One region of the Thioalkalivibrio sp. ALgr3 genome, then DNA from elsewhere that is predicted to be linked to it. Evidence: predicted binding sites of a transcription regulator. Region 1 holds the regulator's gene; each other region holds the start of a gene.
The links. Region 1 encodes FliA, which starts transcription of late flagellar genes. Its sites were predicted from a motif close to GCTAAAGTTNNNNNNNNNNCNGCCGATA; they were not measured.
Positions count from the first base shown of each region.

Region 2: C998_RS0108500 (methyl-accepting chemotaxis protein) is a predicted target of FliA. The motif match lies at 3,267-3,294, and genes of this name have one in related genera.
Region 3: C998_RS0102980 (methyl-accepting chemotaxis protein) is a predicted target of FliA. The motif match lies at 2,191-2,218, and genes of this name have one in related genera.

Region 1 covers NZ_KB897977.1:190,174-195,936, reverse strand. The annotation lists gene flhA (flagellar biosynthesis protein FlhA) at 1-606, shown strand, start outside; gene flhF (flagellar biosynthesis protein FlhF) at 662-2,068, shown strand; gene C998_RS0103545 (MinD/ParA family protein) at 2,052-2,876, shown strand; gene C998_RS0103540 (RNA polymerase sigma factor FliA) at 2,873-3,634, shown strand; gene C998_RS0103535 (chemotaxis response regulator CheY) at 3,674-4,054, shown strand; gene C998_RS0103530 (protein phosphatase CheZ) at 4,090-4,872, shown strand; gene C998_RS0103525 (chemotaxis protein CheA) at 4,945-5,763, shown strand, end outside.
Region 2 covers NZ_KB897981.1:57,541-63,303, reverse strand. The annotation lists gene C998_RS0108510 (DASS family sodium-coupled anion symporter) at 1-1,158, shown strand, start outside; gene C998_RS0108505 (methyl-accepting chemotaxis protein) at 1,285-3,195, shown strand; gene C998_RS0108500 (methyl-accepting chemotaxis protein) at 3,390-5,300, shown strand; gene C998_RS0108495 (glutathione S-transferase N-terminal domain-containing protein) at 5,349-5,763, opposite strand, start outside.
Region 3 covers NZ_KB897977.1:70,453-76,215, reverse strand. The annotation lists gene C998_RS0102985 (hypothetical protein) at 1-429, shown strand, start outside; gene C998_RS0102980 (methyl-accepting chemotaxis protein) at 511-2,130, opposite strand; tRNA gene C998_RS0102975 (tRNA-Cys) at 2,305-2,378, opposite strand; tRNA gene C998_RS0102970 (tRNA-Gly) at 2,457-2,532, opposite strand; gene pgsA (CDP-diacylglycerol--glycerol-3-phosphate 3-phosphatidyltransferase) at 2,598-3,149, opposite strand; gene uvrC (excinuclease ABC subunit UvrC) at 3,156-4,982, opposite strand; gene C998_RS0102955 (uracil-DNA glycosylase) at 4,990-5,655, opposite strand; gene C998_RS0102950 (CYTH domain-containing protein) at 5,648-5,763, opposite strand, start outside.

The DNA of each region.
Region 1 (5,763 bases):
CTGATCGGCCACGAGGAGGCCCAGCACCTGCTGGACCAGCTGGCGCAGCGTTCGCCCAAGCTGGTGGAAAACCTGGTGCCGAAGACGCTGTCGCTGAGCGTGATCCTGAAGGTGCTGCAGAACCTGCTGGCCGAACAGGTCTCCATCCGCGATCTGCGCACGATCGCCGAAACCCTGGCAGAGGAGGGTGCCAAGAGTCAGGATCCCGGCACTTTGACCGCCGCAGTCCGGGTCGCCCTGTCGCGCTCCATCGTCCAGGACCTGGTGGGACCGGAGGAGGAGCTGCCCCTGATCGCCCTCGACCCCTCGTTGGAACAGCTTTTGCATAAGTCTCTGCAGGGCAGCAATGGCGACACCGTCGGACTGGAGCCGGGCCTGGCCGAACGCCTGCAACGATCGGTGGGCGAGGCCGCCCAGCGTCAGGAGGCGGCGGGACAGCCGGCGGTGCTGGTGGTGGCCCCGGAAATCCGCTCCTGGATCGCCGGGTGGCTGCGGGGCGCGGTGCGCAACCTGACCGTCCTCGCATTCACCGAGATCCCGGACAACCGGCGGATCCGGGTGGTGGCCACGGTGGGACAGGATGAAGCAGACAAGAAGTCGGCGTGATGTGCGAACGGGCATGGCCTGAAGCACCAGTCAACGATCGGCGGGAGAGCGAACGATGAATGTCAGACGATACCGGGCACGGGACATGCGCGACGCGATGCGCCAGGTCCGCGAGGAGCAGGGCGAGGACGCCGTGATCCTGTCCAGCCGCCGGGTCGACGGCTGGCTGGAGGTGGTCGCGGCCCTCGATGGCGGCGAGGAGCCCGCCGGAACGGCAGAGGGTGACGGCCGGGGTGCCCCGCGGCAGGACGACGCCGGCAGCGGGGCACGCTCCGCCCGGGAATCGATGCGCCAGGGTGTGCGCGATGAATCGGCGCCACGTGGTGAGCACTCGCGCGCGCCGGAGCCCGCGGCGGCTTCCGCCGGCGGGGGATCGGCTGCCGGGTCCCGGCAGCGGCCGGCCCCGCAATGGCCCACCGACCCCGAGGTGTCCGCGATGCGTCAGGAACTGCGGGATCTGCGCAGTCTGCTGACGCGGCAGTACGAAGAGAACGAGCAGGCCCGCTGGGCGGCGCGGCATCCACTGGCGGCCGAATGCAAGGCGCGGCTGATGGATCTGGGCTTCCGCGAGCCGCTGGCGCGCAGCCTGGCCGGCAGCATCCTCGACGATCACAGCTCGGAGGAGGCATGGGAGCGCCTGCGGGCACGCCTGTCGGGTGCCATCGTCACCGCGCGCGCCTCGATCCTCGACGAGGGCGGGGTGCTCGCGCTGGAGGGACCGACCGGGGTCGGCAAGACCACCACCATTGCCCGGATTGCACTGCGCCAGATCCGCCGCATGGGGCCGGATTCGGTCACCCTGGTCACCATGGACGCGCAGCGCATCGGCGCGACGCGGCAGTTGCAGGCCTTCGGCCAGATGGCGGGAACCGCGGTGCGTGTGGTGGAGACGGAGGCCGAGCTGCGCGAGATGGCGCGGCGCTCGGCGGGCAGCGGGCACCTGATCCTGGTGGATACCGCCGGACAGTCGCCGCGTACCGCCCCGCGCGAACCCCTGCTGACGGACATGCCCGCCGACGTGCGCGCGGAGACCTGGCTGGTGATCGCGGCCACCACCCAGGGGATGGCCCTGCGGCGGGTGCTGGAGGCATTTGCCCCCACGGAACCCTCGGCCCTGGTACTGACCAAGCTGGACGAGGCGGAACAGCTGGGCGAGGTGCTTTCGGTACTGCTGGACCAGCCGCTGGGTGTTGCGTTCATGAGCGACGGCCAGCGCATCGCCGAGGACTTCCATCGCGTGGATACCGGACATCTGACCCGCCTGGCGCTACAGGAGGAACCCGAGCACGGGGCGGCCGATGCCTGGGTCGACGAGGCGATGCAGGCCTGGCGGCGGCGCCAGGCGACGGAACGCGAGGCGCGGCGACCGCGATCCGCGGACGAGCCGGCCGCGGGCGAGGAGCCCGCCCCGCTGGAAATGATTCAACCGGTGCTGAAGGGACGTCATGTCACACAACACTAAGCCCCTGAAGGTGGTCGCGGTGGCCTCGGGCAAGGGCGGGGTCGGCAAGACCAATGTCTCGGTCAACCTGTCGGTCGGACTGGCCCGTCTGGGACGCGAGGTCATGCTGTTCGATGCGGATCTGGGGCTCGCGAATGTCGATGTACTGCTGGGCCTGCGTCCGCAGCGGACGCTGCACGACCTGGTGACCGGGGACGTCGAGGATCTGGAAGACGTGATCATCGAGGGCCCGGAGGGAATCCGCGTGGTGCCTTCCGCGTCCGGGATCGCGACCATGGCCAACCTGAGCCGGCCGGAACATCACGGTCTGATCCAGGCCTTCAGCATGTATACGCGACCGCTGGACGTACTGGTGGTGGATACCGCGGCCGGGTTGCAGGAGTCGGTGACCAGTTTCTGTCAGGCCGTGCAGGAGACCCTGGTGGTGGTCACCGACGAGCCGGCATCGATGACCGACGCCTATGCGCTGATCAAGGTCCTGCATCGGGATCATGGCGTGAACCGGTTCCGCGTGGTCGCGAACATGGTGCAGGGCCGAGCCGGGGCGGAACGGGTGATGCAGAAGCTGCAGGCGGTTTGTTCCACCTATCTGCCGGAGGTCATACTGGATCTGGTGGGCGTGATTCCGCTGGATGATGCCCTGCGCCAGGCGGTGCAGAAACGGGCGCCGGTGGTGCAGCAGTCCCCGGGCAGCCCGGCGGGACGGGCGTTCCTCGAGCTGGCGCGCAAGGTCGACGGCTGGCCGGTGGCCCGCGGCGCCAGCGGGGGAGTTGGGTTCTTCGTCGAAAGGATGCTGCAAAGCGCATGAACACGCCAAAGAACAGACTTGCAGGATACGCCCGGGCGGGGACCGGCGGACCGGACCAGCTGGTCGCGGACCACGTCGAGCTGGTGAATCGGATCGCCCATCACCTGATGGCCCGGCTGCCGGCCTCGGTTCAGGTGGATGACCTGGTGCAGGCGGGCATGGTGGGGCTGATCGAGGCCGCGCGGCAGTTCGAAGGCGGCCAGGGGGCGACCTTCGCCACCTACGCCGGGATCCGCATCCGCGGGGCGATGATCGACGAGCTGCGTCGCAGCGACTGGACGCCGCGCTCGGTGCACCGCAACAGCCGGCGGATCTCCGAGGCGATGCAGACGGTGGAGGCCCGCGAGGGCCGCGCCGCCCGCGCCCCGGAGATCGCCGAGGAGCTGGGCGTCCCGGTGGAAACCTACTACCAGATGCTGGATGATCACGCCGGTGCCCATCTGTTCGCGCTGGACGAGGTGGGCGGCCCGGAGGGCGAGGCGGATCGCGTGCTGGAAGGGCAGGAGCAGTCCCCGTCGCGGCGCATCGAGGCCGGGGAGTTCCGCGAGGAACTGGCCGGCGCACTGGGCGATCTGCCCGAGCGTGAACGACTGGTGCTCAACCTGTACTACACCGAAGAACTCAACCTGCGCGAGATCGGTGCCGTGCTGGACGTGACCGAATCGCGCGTCAGCCAGATCCGCAGCCAGGCGGTGCACCGTCTGCGGGCGCGTCTGGGCTCGTGGCTCGAAGACGTCGAGTCCCTGCAGATATTCTAAGGTTCAAACACATTCCCGGAGCGAACTGTGGACAAGGGTATGAAAATCCTGATCGTGGACGACTTCTCCACGATGCGGCGCATCATCAAGAATCTCCTGCGGGATCTTGGCTTCAACAACACCATGGAGGCCGACGACGGGAGCACGGCCCTGCCGATGCTGCAGAACGGCGACTTCGATTTTCTGATCACCGACTGGAACATGCCCAACATGCCGGGCATCGACCTCCTGCGCGAGGTACGCAAGGACGAGCGGCTGAAATCGTTGCCGGTGCTGATGGTCACGGCGGAAGCCAAACGCGATCAGATCGTGGAGGCGGCAGAGGCCGGCGTGAACGGTTACATTGTGAAGCCCTTCACGGCCGAGACGCTCAAGGAGAAGATCGAAAAGATCTTCGAACGTATTGAAGCTCAAGGCTGAATACCGCGACCGGCTGACACGGCAAGAGAGACCCGATGACCGAACAAGAGAATGCCTCCGGGGATGACCGGCTCGCGCTGGCGCGGGAGCTGGTGGGCGCTCTGGAAGGCGGTGACGAGGAGGCTTCGCGCCGCCTGATCCAGGAGCTCGCGCGGCCTTATGAACGCGAACTGTTCGACGAACTGGGCAAGCTGACCCGCGAACTGCACGAGGCACTGGAGAGCTTCCGGGGCGATTCGCGTCTGGTCGAGCTGGCGCAGGACGAGATTCCGGATGCGCGCGAGCGTCTGAGTTACGTGGTGACCCAGACCGAACAGGCCACGCACGAAACCCTGAATGCGGTGGAATCGTCCCTGCCGATTGCCGAGGCATTCGCCGGGCGTGCCGCGGAACTCACCGAAAAATGGACCCGGTTCCGCAACCGCGAACTGTCGGTGGAGGAATTCCGCGAGTTCGCGCGCGAACTCGATGCATTTTTCGAACAGACCGGCAAGGACACCGAGGAACTGCGCCGGTTGCTGTCACAGGTCCTGATGGCACAGAGCTACCAGGATCTCACCGGGCAGGTGATCCGGCGGGTCATCCGTCTGGTCACGGATCTGGAGGAAAACCTGGTCTCGCTGATCCGCCTGTCTTCCGGGCGCCTGGAGAAGGATGCCCGGTCGGCGGCCGAAAAGGCCCCGGAGGCGGAACGAACCGCACGCGAGGAGGACCGCCGCGGGCATGGACCCGCGGTGCCCCACACTCAAGATTCCGGCACGGATGTCGTTCAAGGACAGGACGAGGTGGACGATCTGCTGTCGAGCCTGGGGTTCTAGGGTCCGTCCCGGGATCCCCTTGCACCGGCAGCCATCTGCCGACGATTCGAGTCACCGGAACGGAGAGACCGCATGGCCATCGACCCCAACGACGAAATCCTCCAGGACTTCCTGATCGAGGCGGGGGAGCTGCTGGAAGGCCTGAACGAACAGCTGATCGACCTGGAGCAGCATCCGGACGATACCGATCTGCTGAATGCGGTCTTCCGCAGTTTCCATACCATCAAGGGCGGGGCCGGTTTTCTCGGGCTGGACCCGCTGGTGACGGTCTGCCATAACGCCGAAGACGTCTTCAACCTGTTGCGCAATCACGAGCGCCAGGTGGACGGCCAGCTCATGGACACCATGCTGCGGGTGCTGGACACCCTCAACGTGATGTTCGGCGAGCTGCGCGACGGCCAGGAGCCGACGCCGGCGCCCGAAGATCTGGTCGACACCCTGCGACGCATGGCCCGCAACGAAACGGTCCCCGTCGGCGGCGGGGACGAAGCCGCCCCGGTCGCGGAAGAAACGCCGGACGCGGCTCCGGCCGGGGAGGCAGCGCCGGCGACGGCCGACGACTGGCCGTCGGAGGCGCTGGAGGAAGCGGCCGAGTCGCCGTCCGCGCCGGAGCCGGCAGCCGATGACGCGCCGGGCGATGAGGAAGTCCGCGTGGGTGCCGGGGACGAGATCACCGACGACGAGTTCGAAGCCCTGCTGGACAGCCTGCACGGAGACCAGCCACCGAAGCCGGTGGATCCGGGCACGGCAGCGGAGTCGGCCCCGGAGGTCGCGGCCGCGGATGGCGGTGACGCGGGTGGTGGCGACGACGAGATCACCGACGATGAGTTCGAGAGCCTGCTCGACGAACTGCAGGCGAAAGGCGCTGGTCCACCGACCGCCCCGGCCGAA
Region 2 (5,763 bases), on a different contig from region 1:
CTGCACCAGCGGCTGGCGCTGGCGATCCTGTCGCGTTCCGGCCGCGGGCTGCACACCCTGGTGGGTGCCTTCATGCTGGCCACCGCGGGGCTGTCGATGTGGGTCAGCAATACCGCCACCGCGGCCCTGATGTTGCCGATCGCGCTGTCGGTGCTGGGGCTGATGGAGCGCGACGGGGGCCAGGGCCTGCAGGGCATGGCGCCGGACAGCCGCAGTCCGGCCCTGGCGCTGCTGCTGGGCATCGCTTTCGCGGCCAACATCGGCGGCATGGCCACCATCATCGGTTCCCCGCCCAATGCGCTGACCGTCGCGTTTCTCAATGACCGCTACGAGCTCGGGATCGGTTTCATCGACTGGATGCTGCTGGGCCTGCCGTTGTCGCTGACCCTGCTGGTCATTGCCTGGTTCCTGCTGACCCGCTGGGTGTTCCCGGTGCATCGCATTCGCCTCAACGGGCTCGACCGCATGCTGCAGGAGCAGGTAGGCGATCTGGGGCCGTGGAGCCATGCGGAGTTGCGCGTGGCGACGGTGTTCCTGCTGGTGGCGCTGGCCTGGATGTTTCGTCCCCTGCTGGAGGCGTGGCTGCCGCTGGAACTGACGGACGCCGGGATCGCGATCCTCGGGGCCGGGCTGCTGTTCCTGATCCCTTCCGGGGCCTCGGGTCAGCGGCGGCTGCTGTGCTGGGACAACACGCGGGAGCTGCCCTGGGGGGTGCTGCTGCTCGTGGGTGGCGGTCTCAGTCTCGGTTCCGCGATTGAATCCTCGGGCCTGGCGGAACTGACCGCCGAGGCGCTGATGGGCGCGCAGGCGTGGCCGCTGCTGCTGGTGATCGCGGGGGTGGTGCTGGTCACCATGACCCTCAGCCACGTGACCAGCAATACCGCCACCGCCGCCACCCTGCTGCCACTGGTGGCCGCGCTCGCGCTGCGCATGGACGTGCCGGTGGGGCTGATGACCCTGCCGGTGGCGTTCGCCGCGTCGGTCGCGTTCATGTTGCCAGTGGCCACGCCGCCCAACGCCATCGTGTTTGCCTCCAATCGCCTGCGCGTGGTGGACATGATCCGCGGCGGGGCCCTGCTGTCGGTGGTCGCCATCGTGCTGGTCAGCCTCGCGGTGTATGCGCTCGCCGAGCCGTTGCTGCTGCGGCACGTGGGCTGAGTGCGTGGGGAGGCGTGTGACCCGCGCGGCTCAAGTCAGGCCGCTGCCGGCCGCTAGCGGGAGCGAGAGACTCGCAGAACGGCGCCCGTAACTCCGGGCGCGAAGAAAGCTTCAAGGGAGAGAGAGATGCTCAGGAATATCCGGATCGGAACCCGCCTGATGGGCGGCGTCACCCTCGTGGTGGTCGCGGTCGTGGTGCTCACGCTGGTGGTGGTGATGAACAGCCTCGGCAACATGGCGGACCGTGCGGAACAGCGTGAACTCAATGACCTGAGTGAACTGCTGATCCGGCAGCTCGATCAGGAAGCCGATCGCGGGACCGCGATGGCACAGGCCGTGGCCGCCATTCCGGACGTGCAGCAGGCCTTCGCCCGGCGGGACCGCGAACAGCTGCATGCGATGACCGTACCGGGTTTCGATCACCTCTACGAGGAATACGGCGTACGCCAGTATCAGTTCCATACGCCGCCGGCGACGTCCTTCCTGCGGGCACACCGTCCGGATCGCTACGACGATGACCTCTCCGGGTTCCGCCAGACCGTGGTCGATACCAACCGCGACCGCCGGCCGATCTCCGGGCTCGAGGAAGGGGTGGCCGGCCTGGGCATCCGCGGCATCGTCCCGGTCTCCCACGAGGGTGAACATATCGGGTCGCTGGAATTCGGCATGGCCTTCGACGATGCCTTCTTCGAGGACTTCACGGCGGATACGGAAGCCCCGGTGGCCCTCTACCTGCAGCGCGACGGGACCTTCGAGGCGTTCGGCAGCACCATCAACGGCGACTCCACCTTCAGCCGTGACGAAATGGAGCGGATTGCCGGCGGCGAGGAACTGGTGCGCCGGACCGAGCACGACGGTCGTCCGATGGCGGTGGTCGGGCGTCCGGTGGAAGACTTCTCCGGCGAGCCGGTGGGCGTGCTGGAGCTGATGGTCGATCGCAGCGATTACGTGGCGATGGCCCGCAATGCCACGGCTACCGTGGTGGGCGTGGGCGTGGTCGCCATCGGTCTTGGCCTCCTGCTGGCCTGGCTGCTGTCGCGCAGTATCGTGCGGCCGCTGCGCGATACGGTCGAGCGTCTGGACGACATCGCGTCCGGCGACGGGGACCTGACGCGCCGGCTGGAGGCCGACGGCAACAACGAGCTGGGGGATCTGGCGGCGGCGTTCAACCGTTTTGTGGGCAAGATCCACGAGCTGGTGAAGGAAGTTGCCGCCGGCGGCGACCAGGTGGCGGCCGCAGCCAACGAGCTGTCCGCGACCAGCGAGCAGACCAACGAACAGGTCGGCCGCCAGCAATCCGAGATCGACCAGGTCGCCACGGCCATGAACGAGATGACCGCGACCGTGGCCGAGGTCGCCCGCAACGCCACCGAGGCGGCGGAAGCCGCACAGAGCACGGACAAGGATGCGACCCACGGTCGGGAGCTGGTGGAACAGACCGTCAGTGCGATCAACACCCTGTCCACCCAGGTGGAGAACACCGCGCAGGTGATCGAGCGGCTGTCGACCGATGCCGAGGAGATCAACAAGGTGCTGGAGGTGATCGGGGACATCGCCGATCAGACCAACCTGCTGGCGCTGAACGCGGCCATCGAGGCGGCGCGGGCCGGCGAGCAGGGCCGCGGCTTCGCGGTGGTGGCCGATGAGGTGCGGACCCTGGCGAGCCGGACCCAGGATTCGACCCAGGAGATCCAGGGGATGATCGAGCGGGTGCAGAACGGCACGCGCGACGCGGTGAAGGCCATGGAGGACGGCCGTCGACAGGCGCATTCCAGCGTGGAACAGGTCAACGATGCGGGGCAGTCGCTGCAGTCGATCACGCAGTCCATCAGCAGCATCTCGGACATGAACACGCAGATCGCCAGCGCGGCCGAAGAGCAGTCCTCGGTGGCCGAGGAGATCAACCGCAACGTCTCCAACATCACTCAGGTGCTGGACGAGACCGTGGCCGGATCGCAGCAGATCGCCAACGCCTCGGAGGAGCTGTCGAAGCTGGCCTCGGCGCAGCAGGAGCGCACCGGGCGCTTCCGTGTCTGACCGTGGGTCCTGCCGGCCGGGGTGTTGTGCCCCGTGCCGGAGGATGGGTTTTCGTGACGGCGGCCGATTCGGATCAAGGTTTCCGGATGGCCGCCGTTAGCATGTGAGGGCATGCTGATGTAGCCATCCGGCTGCGCAGGGCCCGGCGGAATGCGCATTGATCAGAATGCCGGAACACCAAAAGAGGGAAAGCCATGCTCAGGAATATCCGTATCGGAACGCGCTTGATGGGCGGCGTCACCATCGTTGTGGTGGCGGTTGTGGTGCTCACGCTGGTCGTCGTGATGAACAGCCTCGGCACGATGGCCGATCGCGCGGAGCAACGGGAGCTGAACGACCTGAGCGGGCTGCTGATCCGCCAGCTGGAGCAGGAAGCCGAACGGGGCGAGTCGATGGCGCGGGCCATCGCCGAGGTTCCGGTGATTCAGCAGGCGTTCGCCGAGGGGGATCGTGAGCGCCTGCTGGAACTGACCGAGCCGGGATATGGCGAGCTTCGCGCCGAGCACGACGTACGCCAGTATCACTTCCATACGCCGCCGGCGACCTCTTTCCTGCGTACCCACAGTCCCGACAACTACGGCGACGACCTGTCGGACGTGCGCCAGACGATCCTCGAGGTGAACCGCAATCGGCAGCCGATCACCGGCCTGGAAGAGGGCCCGTTCGGCATCGGGATCCGCGGGATGGTGCCGGTGTCCTACCAGAACGAGCACATCGGCTCGCTGGAATTCGGCATGGCCTTCGATGACGCCTTCTTCGAGTCCTTCACCGAGGAAACCGGATCACCCGTGGCGGTACACCTGGATCGTGATGGCGGTTTCGAGGTCTTTGCCGGAACCATCAATGGCGATTCGACCTTCAGTCGGGAGGAGATGCGGCGCATCCTCGACGGCGAGGAGATGATCCGCAACGTTCGCCACGACGGCCGCCCGATGGCCGTGGTCGGGCGCGCGGTGGAGGATTTCTCCGGTGAGCCGGTGGGCGTGCTGGAGCTGATGGTCGATCGCAGCGAATACGTGGCGATGGCCCGCAATGCCACCACCACCGTGGTGGCGGTGGGCGTGGTCGCCATCGGTCTTGGTCTGCTGCTGGCCTGGCTGCTGTCGCGCAGCATCGTGCGGCCGCTGCGCCAGACCGTCACGCGTCTGGATGACATCGCGTCCGGCGACGGAGACCTGACGCGCCGGCTCGAGGCCGACGGCAACAACGAGCTGGGAGATCTGGCGGCGGCGTTCAACCGCTTCGTGGGCAAGATCCAGGACCTGGTCAAGGAAGTCGCCGCCGGTGGCGATCAGGTGGCGGCCGCGGCCAATGAGCTGTCCGCAACCAGCGAACAGACCAACGGTCAGGTCACGCGGCAGAAGGACGAGGTCGACCAGGTGGCCACCGCGATGAACGAGATGACCGCGACGGTGGCCGAGGTCGCACGCAACGCCTCCGACGCGGCCACGGCGGCCCAGACCACCGACCAGGATGCCAACGCCGGGCGCGAGCTGGTGCAACAGACGGTGCAGTCGATCAACCACCTGACCTCGCAGGTGGACAACACCGCCGAAGTGATCGAACGGCTGTCCACGGACGCCGAGGAGATCAACAAGGTGCTGGAGGTGATCGGCGACATCGCCGATCAGACCAACCTGCTGGCGCTGAACGCGGCCATCGAGGCGGCGCGGGCCGGCGAGCAGGGCCGCGGCTTCGCGGTCGTGGCCGACGAGGTGCGGACCCTGGCGAGCCGGACCCAGGATTCGACTCACGAGATCCAGGGCATGATCGAGCGCGTCCAGAACGGCACGCGCGAGGCGGTTCAGGCGATGGAAGAAGGCAAGAACCGCGCGCATTCCAGCCGCGAGAAGGTGAACGAGGCGGGCGAGTCGCTGGAGTCGATCACGCAGTCGGTGACCACCATCTCGGAGATGAATACGCAGATCGCCAGCGCGGCCGAGGAACAGTCCTCGGTGGCCGAGGAGATCAACCGCAACATCTCCAACATCACCCAGGTGCTGGACGAGACGGCCAGCGGCTCGCGCGAGATCGCGAATGCCTCGGAAGAGCTGTCGAAACTGGCTTCCGAGCAGCAGCAGCGGGTGGGGCACTTCCGGGTCTGATCCGGTCCCGAGGGGGCGGCCACGTGCCGCCCCCTGTCATTTGCGGGTTCAGGAGCCCTCGGTATTGCGGTCGGCTCCGGCCCGGTCCGGATCAAAGCGCGACTCGAGGTAGTCGATGATCGCGCCCGACTCGTACAGCCAGCGCACGCTGCCGTCTCCTTCCTCGATCCGCAGGCAGGGGACCTGCAGCTTGCCGCCTTCCGTCTGCAGGGTCTCGCGGTGTTCGCCGGCCGGCTGGGCGTTGCGCAGTTCGATGTCCAGCGACAGCCGCTGCATGGCACGGCGCGCCTTGATGCAGAACGGACAGGCGGGGAAGTGGTAGAGCGCGAGGGCGCGGGTCTGTTCGTCCACCCGAGCCTGTTCTTCGGGGTCACGCTGGATTCCGCGCGGGCGGGTCACCTTCTCGCCCACGAGCATGAAGGGTGTGAGTACCAGGCGGACGCCGCGGAAAAAGAGTCGGATC
Region 3 (5,763 bases), 120 kb from region 1:
GCCCAGCAGCCGGGCTCGGCCCAGGCGAACCAGGCTACGCCCGGGGCACAACAGACCCAGCCGGGGCAGGCCGCGGCGATCGGCGCCAACCAGGGCGGAGCCGGCCCGTCGGCTCAGGCCGCCGACAACCCCTCGGCCGCGCGTGGCATCGCTCAGGTCAGCGGCACCCAGGAAACGAACGCCGCGGGCGGGGCCACGGCCGCCGGTGCCATCAACGGGCCCGAGGGCGGTAACGCCGTCAGCGCCACCGACGAGGCAAGCAGCGTCGACGGTGCTTCCGACAACGGTGACGCCCGATCCGCCGAACTCGCAGCCCGCGAAGAGGAGCAGGCGGCCGAGAACAACCTGGCCGCCACCCTGATGCCCGACGGAACCATGGACAACCGCGGCATCAACACTGCGGGCTCCACTCTGGACATCCAGGTCTGACCGCCCGGCCCAGCTGATCGCGCCCGCCCTGCCGCGGCGGGTCGCCCGCATCACCCTCCACCACCGGACGGGTGACAAACCTCATACGCGGAAGCGCCGGGTCATCTCCTGCAGCTCGCGCGCCAGGCGCATCAGTTCCGCTGCCGAATCGCTGGCCTGGCTCGCCCCCTCGGCGTTCTGCTCGGCCTCCTCGGTCACCGTGGTGACATTGCGGTTGATGGTCTCGGCGACCTGGCTCTGCTGCTCGGCCGCGCTGGCGATCTGGTCAATCATCTCGGTGATCGACTGCACCGCCTCGCGGATGTCCTCCAGCGCCGAACCGGCCTCGCCGGCCTGATCCACGGTCGCGCGTGCCCGTTCCTCGCCGGCCTGCATCACCTCCACGGCATTGCGCGTGCCCCCCTGCAGGGTCTCGACCGTGCGCCGGATCTCCTCCGTGGATTCATGCGTACGCGACGCGAGGGCCCGTACTTCGTCGGCCACCACCGCGAACCCACGTCCCGCCTCTCCGGCACGCGCGGCCTCGATCGCGGCATTCAGCGCCAGCAGATTGGTCTGTTCGGCGATCTCCTGGATCACCTGCAGTACCTTGCCGATGCTCTCCGAATCCTGCTCGACCCGCTGGATTGCCTCCGCGGCGCGATGCACCTCGGAGGCCAGCTGCTCGATCCCGGTTACGGTCCGCTGCACGACCTCCTGGCCACTGCGCGTGGATTCCAGCGAGCGGTGCGCCGCCTCGGTCGCCGATTGCGAGTTGCGGGCCACGTCCTGGGCCGTGGCGCTCATCTCGTTCATCGACGTGGCCACCTGCTCGATCTCCCGACGCTGACGATCCCCGCCTTCGCGCGTGCGGTCGGACACGTTCGAGACCTCTTCGGCCGCCGAAGTCAGCTGCCCGCTGGAACCGACCACCGCGCCGATCAGGGAACGGAACTGTTCCATCACGTCGTTGAACGCCCGGGCCGCGCGCCCGACCTCGTCATCGCCGTGCACGTCCAGCCGCCGGGTCAGATCGCCCCCGCCCCCGGCGATGTCACGCAACCCTTCCGTCATCTCGGCCAGGGGCTGCGTGACGAAACGCCGGATGAACAGAAAGATCGCACCCAGCAGCGGCAGGCTGACCAGGATCGCGAAGCCGAACAGCTGGATCCCGAAATTCGTCGCCCCCTCGTGCACCTCGGTCATGTCGAGACGCATGGACGTGGCTCCGAGAACCTCGTCTTCTTCCGCAGCACCGTGACACGCCATGCAGTTGCGTCCCAGGTATTCGCGATGATTGCGGATCGGTTTCACCACGCGCAGCTCGTCGCGCTCGCGATCCACCTCGACAAAGGGTTCTCCGGTATCCAGGACCTCGCGCTCGACCGCATCACGAGGTTCGCTGTCGGCCGTCCCTTCACCCCACTGCTCGGTGACCGACGCGGCGCGGATCGCGCGCAGGTCGCGAACATCACCCATTTCCTGGATCTGATCCATGAATTCGTGGCGCGAGTCCATGGTGCCGGTGATCATCAGGGTCGTCAGTCCGGCCCAGGTCATCTCGTGCAGACTGCCGGCAAAATGCCCGGCCTGCTCCTGGGCGGTGTCACGCTGCTCCAGCACCGCCCATCCGATCATGCCGGACCAGACGAAGACCAGGATCAGCCAGATGACGCCGAGCAGCCTCAGCCAGATGGGAAGGTCGTACAGGCGACGCAGCATGCAGTTACCCCGAGGTCATGGATTGCGGGCGCCCGGATTCACCGGCGCCTCCATCCGGGTTTTCGGCCGTTCGGCCCCAACCTTGAATGCCCGAAGGGACCGGCGAAGACCCGGCAGGCACCCCGCAAACGAAAAGGCCCGCCAGCATAAAGCCGGCGGGCCTGCAATCGAAGATGGAGGCTGGGCCCGGAATCGAACCGAGGTACGCGGATTTGCAGTCCGCTGCATCACCACTCTGCCACCCAGCCGGGGCAAGGCTTGTTCGACGGTCTTGGATGCCGCCGAAACAGAAAGCCCCGGCGGTGCCGGGGCTTCGGGAAATCGTTTGGAGCGGGAAACGAGATTCGAACTCGCGACCCCAACCTTGGCAAGGTTGTGCTCTACCAGCTGAGCTATTCCCGCCCGTCGACAAATGCGTATTCTACAGACAGCGTCGGCTTCGTCAACACCGGATACGAAAAATTCGTTCAGGCGTCCCGGGCCGCGGCCAGCATGTACTGCACCATGGACACCAGCGTCAGCACCGCCGCCAGATACAGCAGCCATTCCCCGATCAGGAACAGCGACAGTCCCGCCACCGGCTCGGCCCACAGAAGCAGAAAGATGGCCACCATCTGGGCACTGGTCTTGAACTTGCCGATCCAGGAAACCGCCACCTTCGCGCTGGTCCCGACTTCGGCCATCCATTCCCGCAGTGCCGAGATCGCGATCTCGCGACCGATGATCACGATCGCGGCCAGCGCCAGCCCCACACCGGGGTTGTGGTCCACCACAAGCACCAGCGCGGCAGCGACGATCAGCTTGTCCGCCACCGGATCGAGAAAGGCGCCGAAGCGGCTGGTCACCGACCAGCGCCGGGCCAGATAACCGTCCAGCCAGTCGGTCACCGCGGCCAGCGCAAAGATGATGGCCGCCACGATCCCCGCCGCCGGCATCGGCAGCGCATAGAAGGCCCCGATCATCAGCGGGATCATCACGATGCGCGACCAGGTCAGCCAGGTGGGGAGTCGTGGAAACATGTCGGATCAGGCCTCGTGGAACTGGTCGTAGATCGCCTGCGCCAGGCGACGATTGATGCCGGGCACCTTGGCCAGCTCGTCGACCCCCGCGCGGGATACCCCGCGCAGCCCGCCAAAGTGCTTGAGCAACGCAGTGCGACGCTTGGGCCCCAGCCCGCGAATCGACTCGAGGGTGGACTCCTTGCGCGCCTTCGCCCGCCGCGCCCGATGACCGCTGATCGCGAAACGATGGGCCTCGTCACGGATCTGCTGAATCAGGTGCAGTGCACTCGAATGGGGCGGCAGTATAGAAGGCGCCTCCACCCCGCTCAACACCAGGGTTTCCATGCCGGGCCGGCGTTCTTCGCCCTTGGCCACCCCGACCACCCGGATGTGATCCAGCCCCAGATCGGCCAGCACGTTCAGGGCCTGGGTGACCTGCCCCTTGCCCCCGTCGATGAACAGGATGTCCGGTTCCCGGCCCTCGCCCTTTTTCAGGCGCGCGAAACGGCGACTGAGCGCCTGGTGCATCGCGGCATAGTCATCGCCCGGCTCGATCCCTTCAATGTTGAAGCGCCGGTAATCGGACTTGATCGGCCCTTCCGGCCCGAACACCACGCAGGACGCCACGGTGCCCTCGCCGCGGGTGTGCGAGATGTCGAAGCATTCCATGCGCCGCGGCGGCGCCTCCAGTTCGAGCTCTGCGGTGAGCGCATCCAGGCGCGCGGTCTGCCCGGCCTGACTGGCCAACCGGGTCTTCAGGGCCTGCTCGGCATTGCGCTGCGCCATGTCGACCCAGCGTGCGCGTTCGCCCCGCAGCGACCACGCCAGCCGCACGCGTGCCCCGCGGCGCTCGCCAAGCAGGGTTTCGAGGGCCTCGGCCCCCTCGGGTTCATGCGACAGCAGCACCTGCGGCGGGGGCTCGCGTTCGGCATAGTACTGCGCCAGCACGGCCGCCATGATCTCGTCGTGGCCGGCCGCCTCCGGCACGTCCGGGAACAGCTCGCTGTTGCCCAGGTTCTGGCCATTGCGTACGAAGAACACCTCCACCGCGAAACTCCCGCCCGACTGCGCCAGGGCGATCACGTCGGCATTGCCCTCGCCGCCGGCGACAAACTGCTGCTGCGAGATCTCGCGCAGCCGGCCGATCTGATCGCGCAGGCGCGCCGCCTTCTCGAACTCGAGTGCGGCCGAGGCGGACTCCATGCGTTCCATCAGATCACCGATCACCGCCTCGCTGTCACCCTCCAGGAAACGCACGCTGGCCTCGACGTCGCGGGCATACTCCTCCGGTGAAATATAGTCCACGCAGGGGGCGGTACAGCGACCGATCTGGTACTGCAGGCAGGGCCGACTGCGATGCGCGAACACGCTGTCCTCGCACTGGCGCACCTGAAACAGCTTCTGCAGCAGTGCGAGACTTTCGCGCACCGCCCCGGCCGATGGATAGGGCCCGAAATAGCGCACACCCTTTTTCTTCGCCCCGCGATGAAACCCCAGACGCGGATACTCGTGGCCGGAAACAAAGATATAGGGATAGCTCTTGTCATCGCGCAGCAGCACGTTGTAGCGCGGCCGGTGCTGCTTGATGAGATTGGCCTCCAGCAGCAGCGCCTCGGATTCGGTGTGCGTGACCGCGATGCGGATGTCCGCGATCTGCCGCACCATCGAACGGATGCGCGGACCGCGGTCATCCCCGCCGCGGAAATAGCTGGTGACGCGGCTGCGGAGGTTGCGGGCCTTGCCCACATAGAGCACCTTCCCGTCCACGTCCAGCATCTGGTACACGCCGGGCGAACGGGTCAGGTTCTCGAGGAAGGGTTCGGGGTCGAATCCGGTCTCTGGCGCGCTCATGGCGCTGTCAGGATACCTGTTCACGGATGCGGGCGAACAGCGTCCGGAACATCGCCGGGGTCAGGCGCCCGGTCTGGGTGTTGTAGCGCGAGCAGTGATAGGAGTCCACCAGCACGATGTCGTCATCCAGCCGGTGCTCCGCGGCGTGGGCAAACGGGTGCCGGGCAAGTGCCAGCCCGCGCGTGCGCAGCACCGCATCGTGGGCGACCTTGCCCAGCGCCAGGATCACGCGCGGACGAACCCCGGCGATCTCCGCCGCCAGGTAGCCGTTGCATTCGCGGATCTCGGCGGTGGTCGGACGGTTCTGCGGTGGCAGGCATTTCACCGCATTGGTGATGCGGCAGTCGAGCAGCATCAGGCCGTCATCGGCCCGTTCGCTCTCGGGCGCGCTGGCAAAACCGTATTCGTGCAGGGTGGCGTACAGCAGGATGCCGGCATAATCGCCGGTGAACGGCCGCCCCGTCGCGTTGGCGCCGTGCATTCCGGGGGCGAGGCCGACGATCAGCAGGCTTGCATCGGCCGGTCCGAACGACGGCACCGGAGCCGCATGGTAGCCGGGGTGCTCCGCACGCACCTCGTCGAGGAACTGTGCCAGGCGGGAACAGCGTCGACAGTCGGGGGCGAACCCCCCGGGCGGTTCCGGGGATGGCGCCCCCTCCGCCGGGTTACTCACCCCGCTCCCACTCGCTGTAGGGGTGGCGCGCCAGTTCGGTGTTGTAATAGCGCGGATCGTGCGAGACCTCGTCGCCGAGCCAATCCGGACGCGGAAATTCGGCGTCCG